Regions from separate parts of the Cobetia sp. QF-1 genome, predicted to be linked through region 1. Evidence: predicted binding sites of a transcription regulator. Region 1 holds the regulator's gene; the other holds the start of a gene.
What was found. Region 1 encodes PhoB, which activates phosphate uptake and scavenging genes when phosphate is short. Its sites were predicted from a motif close to TGTCATANNNNTGTCANA; they were not measured.

Region 1 (3,154 bases):
GACAGGAGAGGGGTTTGCGAGCCCCTCATCTGGTATCCGGCGCACAGCGGCGTGATGCCGGGAAACGGCATCGGAAGCGTGCCCCTTCACCGGGATGGCTATCGATGTCCAGATGGCCCTGATGGCGGATCAGCACATGCTTGACGATGGCCAGTCCAAGGCCGGTACCGCCCGTGGCCGTGCTGCGGCCCTTGTCGATGCGATAGAAGCGTTCGGTCAGGCGCGGCAGGTGCACGGGGTCGATGCCATCACCGTCGTCTTCGACTTCCACCACCAGGTCGTCTGCGGTTGCATGCCAGCGCAGGGTGATATGACAGCCTTCTGGAGTGTAGCGTACGGCATTGAAGACCAGGTTCGAGATCGCGCTGCGCAGCTCCTGCTCCTCACCGCATAGTGACAATGTGGCATCTGCCTCCACTGAGAAGGTGTGGCGCCCTTGTGAGAGTCCCGCTGCATCTTCGCGGATCTGCTCCAGCAATGCTGGCATGTTGAGGCAATGCCCTTCGCCAGACAGCTCATCCGTCTCCAGCCGCGATAGGGTCAGCAGGTCTTCGACCAGATGCTGCATGCGATCGGTCTGGCTCTGCATCTGCCCAAGACCACGTTGCCAGCGCGGTGGCAAGTCGCTGGCATAGTCGCTGTAGGTTTCCAGATAGCCCGCCAGCACCGTCAGCGGTGTGCGTAGCTCATGCGAGACGTTGGCCACGAAATCGCGACGCATCTCTTCCAGTCGATAGAGACGCGTCACGTCACGTGCCATCACCAGCCGCTCATTATCGCCGAACAAGGTAATGGATACCTGAAGAATCAGGTTGTCCGACAGCGGTGACTGCAGTGTCAGCGGTTCGCGATAGTCGAGGCGATTGAAGTAATCGATGAAAGCGGGGTCGCGCAGATAGTTGGTGACGTGCTGGCCGCGATCATGACTGACCTTGAGGCCGATCAGCTGCTCTGCGGCGCTGTTCCACCACTCCATGTCACCGTGGTTATCCAGCATCACCAGGCCATCACGCATCGCCTCCGAGGATTCCTGAATACGGTTGAGGATACTGCGCAAGCGCTCCTGTGCCTTGCGCTGGCCCTTCTGGTAGCGATACAGGCGATCGAGCAGATCTCCCCATACGCCATCACCGGGCGGGGGTTCTTCGTGGGGATTGGTGATCAGCCAGTGATAGAGACTCTTGAGATGGCGAAGATGCACGAACAGATACAGCGCCAATCCCAGCGCCAGCCCCCAGCCGAGAAAGCCGAGCAAACCACCAATCAGTCCGAAGCCACCGGCCAGATAGCCGAGTCGCCATAGCTCGTTTGTCCAGTAGCGCATCCGCGCCTCAGGCCTGGGCGCTGAAGCGGTAGCCGGTACCACGCACGGTCTGAATCAGGTGCTGATGCCCTTCGCCCAGTGCCTTGCGCAGACGGCGGATATGCACATCCACGGTGCGTTCCTCGACATAGACATTGCCGCCCCAGACCTGATCCAACAACTGACTGCGCGTGTAGGCACGCTCCTGATGGGTCATGAAGAACTGCAGTAGCCGATATTCAGTCGGGCCGACTTCCAGCGAGCTGCCGTGTGCCGTGACGCGATGGCTGGCGGGATCAAGCATCAACCCTTCAACTTCCACTGCTTCTTCGATGCCCTTTGGGGTCGTGCGGCGTAGTACGGCCTTGAGACGAGCCACCAGCTCGCGCGGCGAGAAGGGTTTGGTGATGTAGTCGTCGGCGCCCGCTTCCAGACCCTGAATCTTGTTGTCTTCCTCGCCCTTGGCGGTCAACAGGATGATGGGCAGCTCGGCGGTGGTCTCGTCACGCTTGAGGCGGCGTGCCAACTCAAGTCCGCTGGTGCCTGGCATCATCCAGTCCAGCAGCAACAGGTCAGGCTTTTCATCGACCACGATGGCGTGGGCGTCCTGGGCATTATCAGCTTCCAGTACGCGGTAATCTGCCATTTCCAGTGCGACGGCGATCATCTCGCGTATGGAGGATTCGTCGTCGACAATCAGTACGGTCTTGGAGCTCATCGCTAAATCCCATGCAGCAGTCGGCGCAGGCGCCAGAATGACAAGTCGATGACGATTACACCCCGCTTATATGACAGTGGGATGACAGTGGCCAGCATGGCAGCTTGCAAGTCTGGCTGCCAGCAGGCCTCTCAACCGTGGTAAGCAAGGCGTACCGGGGGTTAGAGCGTCGGCCAGGTGGCCAGCACGATACCGACGAAGATCAACAATCCCGACCAATGATTATTGAGAAATGCCTGGAAGCACGGACCGCGTTCGCGCTCATGAATCAAGCACTGTTGCCAGACGAAGGTAGCTGCTGCTGCCGTCAGGCCCAGCCAGTAGAAGATTCCCAGCGCCAGGTGCAGGCCGATGCCAATCAGCACCGCCAGCATGCCCAGTTGCAGCAGGCCGATCATCAGCTTGTCGGCACGGCCAAACAGCACGGCGGTAGATTTGATCCCGACTTTGAGATCATCATTACGATCTACCATGGCGTACGCGGTGTCGTAGGCCACGGTCCACATCAGGTTGGCAGCGAATAGCCACCAGCCGTAGCTCGGTACGTCTTCCAGTGTGGCAGCGAAGGCCATCGGGATCGCCCAGCCGAAGGCCGCGCCCAGCACGACTTGCGGCAGATGATGGAAGCGCTTCATGAACGGATAGCTGGCCGCGAGCAGTACTGCGACGATGGACAGCAGCATGGTGGTCAGATTGGTGAAGCACACCAAAATGAAGGATGCCGCGACCAGCACACCGAACAGCGTCAGCGCCTCGCGTTCCGAGATGCGCCCTGAGGTCAGCGGTCGGTCGCGCGTACGCTCGACATGCTTGTCCCAGTGGCGGTCGGCGTAGTCGTTGATCACGCAGCCTGCCGCTCGCATCAGATAGACCCCTGCCATGAAGATCAGCAGGGTATTGCGCTGTGGCAGGCCATCAGCCGCCAGCCACAGTGCCCAGAGCGTCGGCCACATCAACAGCCAGGTACCGATCGGACGATCAAGGCGAGTCAAGGCGAGGTAGTCGGCCAGTCTGGATGGACGAGCAGCGGGCGAAGTGGATGAAGCGGACATCAGGACTCCTGGACGGACGATGCAGAGTGAAAGTGGGCGCGGAGCAAGACTTGTCAGAGGCCGAGAGCGGCTGCAAATTCC
Region 2 (3,154 bases), on a different contig from region 1:
ACTGCCGGGGACCAGGTTGGCCGGCTTGAAGACAACCGAGTTGCCGAAGGCCAATGCGGGCGCAATCTTCCACACCGCCGTCGCCAGCGGGAAATTCCAGGGACTGATCACACCCACGACACCAACAGGCTCACGGCGAATCTCAATCTCGACGCCAGGGCGTACCGAGTCAGCACGCTCATCAATCTGACGCAGAACTTCAGCACCGTAGTAATGGAAGAACTGGCCAGAGCGATGAACTTCACCGATGCCCTCTGCCAATGTCTTGCCTTCTTCGCGTGCCAATAGCTTGCCTAGCTCCGTCTTGCGCGCGATAAGCTCGTCACCAATGGTCATCAATACCGAATAGCGTTGCTCAAGCCCGGAAGTCGCCCACTGGATCTGACCGCGCTTGGCGGCGGCAATCGCCAGAGCCACTTGATCGACACTGGCCTGCGCATAATGGCCGATGACATCGCGGGTATCAGACGGATTGATGTTAGCGACATTGCCCTGTCCCGAGACCCATTGGCCATCGATATAGAGAGAGTAAGCGGTGGTAGTAGACTGCTGAGACATGTGAACCTCCTTAGACGCGGTGACATCAGCCTAAGAGGGTTCATGGGATAAAGATAATCAATAATAAATCACTTATGATAAGTTTTTCTTACCATCAAACTAAGGTCTATTTCAATGATCGCAGAGCTCAAGATAACGCCATTGCGCTATGTTCTGGCGGTCGTGGACCACGGCGGTTTCCATGCCGCCTCTCGCTATCTGCACCGCACACAACCCGCCCTGTCGATGGCCATACGAGAGTTGGAGGGACGCCTGGGCGAGGCATTGTTTGAAAAGGGAACCAAGGCGACCCTGACACCCTACGGCAGCTACTGTTTGCCGCGCTTCAGAGAGCTGATCAATCAACATGATCGCCTGAGTCGTGAGCTGCAGGCACGCGCGGCCAGGGAGGCCGGCCAGCTGGACATGGCAGTGGTGCCCTCGGTGGCCAGTCGTTTGATGCCGAAATTGCTCTCGGAATTTGTCAGTCGCTATCCAGGCATCAAGGTGGGATTGCACGATGGAAATGCCGACTTCGTACGGGAACAGGTGATCAGCGGACAAGTCGATATCGGTCTATCGAGCCTATGGGGAAGTGATGAAGAGCTGCAGTTCCAGCCGCTGTTTCATGATGAAGTGGGAGTCGTCTGCCGAGACGACCATCCACTGGCAGGACGCACATCACTGATGTGGCAGGAGCTTCAAGGTGAATCCCTGATAGGAAATGGCACCTCGCGCTTGCTGCAAGGGACCGCTGCTGAATCACTACTGGAGATGCATGACCTCTATATCTCCAACATGATCTCGCTCACCGCCACCCTGGTCGCCGGCATGGGGGTAACGACGCTTCCTCGCCTGGCATTTCCGCAGGAATACGAACGCCTTCGCTTCATTGAGCTGGCCGACCCCAGTGTCAGTCGTGAGGTCGGACTGATCCGCCGAAAAGGCTACAGCCTCTCACCTGCAGCACAAGCCATGACGGACTTCATCATTGAAAGTCTGGGAGCATCTGGTATCCCCCTGCAGTGATATGGGCCAATCTCTTATCTCGACGAGGAACGCAGTGCTCGGCATCAAGACCAGTGTCATCACGCACAACATTGATGCTAGCCATCACCATTCCCACTCTCGGCTTCTTGCCGACTCCAGTCTCTTTCATACTTCACCAGCCAAGATGGCATTTCGATGGCAATAACATGTCATCAGGATGTCACTCACCGTCAAGTCATTGATTTATGGTTCATTGATCAGTGGCCCCTCCACTTGGCGGCAAGATGATGAACCACGATCATCATCAAACTGACATTGTCTAGACAACTGCCATTCATCTTCTCCCGTCACACTGATGCCATCCCCAGAGGAGAGGCGTCATGAGCATTCCCACGATTACTGTCGAGAGCCTGAACAAGTCTTTCGGACACCGCCAGGTGCTCGACGACGTGAGCTTTCGTGTCATTCCCGGCGAGATGGTGGCCCTCATCGGCCCTTCGGGGTCTGGCAAGTCCACGCTGCTGCGCCACCTGGTCGGCTTGACCTGCGCCAATCGTCACAGCGGTGGGCGCATCACGCTGATGGCACGTGAAGTCCAGCATGCCGGACGGCTGCGTCGTGCCCGCCGGAGTGAGCGTTGCCGCACGGGTTACATCTTCCAGCAATTCAACCTGGTCGGCCGCTTGAGCGTCTTGACCAACGTGCTGATCGGCACGCTGGGCAGCATGCCGCGTCTGCGCTCGCTACTGGGCCGCTTCACCAATGAGGAGCGCCAACGCGCCCTCGCCTGCCTGGCACGCGTCGGGCTGGAAGAAATGGTCCATCAGCGGGCCAATACCCTGTCAGGCGGCCAGATGCAGCGTGTCGCCATCGCGCGGGTATTGATGCAGGACGCCGAGGTAATCCTGGCCGATGAGCCCATCGCCTCGCTTGATCCGCGCAGCGCCCGCGAGGTGATGGAGATTCTGAGTCGTATCCATGCCGAGGATGGTCGTACCGTCGTCATCACACTGCATCAAGTCGATGTCGCCCGCCGCTACTGTCATCGCGCCATTGCACTGAAAGATGGCCGTCTCTACTTCGACGGCGCCATTGGCGAGCTGACGGACGAGCGTCTGCAGGCGCTTTATGAAAATGCCGGGCTCGATGAACTCCGCGCGGGTGAGCCTTCGGCAACAACGCCTGCCCTCAGCGCAGTCAAGAACACGGCGCCCCGAAAAGTCGCACCGGCCATGGTGTGAACCAGCACTTCCATGACCAGCACTACTTGTTGACCAGCACTACTTGTTGATCAGCACTTTTATGGACCAGTCCATCTCAAGACCAGCGCTTCATTCCCCCATTGCTTGATCCACTGCTTGCCTCTTGGAGACTCCCCCATGGCTTCCGCTTCCTTTCGTCGTCTGACCCTTCCGCTGATCGTAGGTCTAGGTCTGGCCGCTGGTGCCCAGTTGGCCGCTGCCGCCGAGACGCTCAAGTTCGGCATCATTTCCACTGAATCGAGCCAGAACCAGCAGCCGCTGTGGAAGCCCTTCCTGGCTGACATGTCAAAGTCCCTCGGCATGAAGGTCGAGCCATTCTTCGCCACGGATTACGCCGCGGTGATTCAAGCCATGCGCTTCAATCA

Region 2: a site for PhoB is predicted at 1,735-1,752, ahead of phnC (phosphonate ABC transporter ATP-binding protein). Genes of this name have one in related genera too.

Annotation. Positions count from the first base shown of each region.
Region 1 covers NZ_NBVS01000005.1:262,273-265,426, forward strand. Annotated here, with positions in the region: gene phoR (phosphate regulon sensor histidine kinase PhoR) at 26-1,324, opposite strand; gene phoB (phosphate regulon transcriptional regulator PhoB) at 1,332-2,021, opposite strand; gene ubiA (4-hydroxybenzoate octaprenyltransferase) at 2,183-3,073, opposite strand; gene CFN46_RS11685 (chorismate lyase) at 3,127-3,154, opposite strand, start outside.
Region 2 covers NZ_NBVS01000004.1:390,914-394,067, forward strand. Annotated here, with positions in the region: gene CFN46_RS10130 (aldehyde dehydrogenase family protein) at 1-558, opposite strand, end outside; gene CFN46_RS10135 (LysR family transcriptional regulator) at 673-1,566, shown strand; gene phnC (phosphonate ABC transporter ATP-binding protein) at 1,908-2,768, shown strand; gene phnD (phosphonate ABC transporter substrate-binding protein) at 2,907-3,154, shown strand, end outside.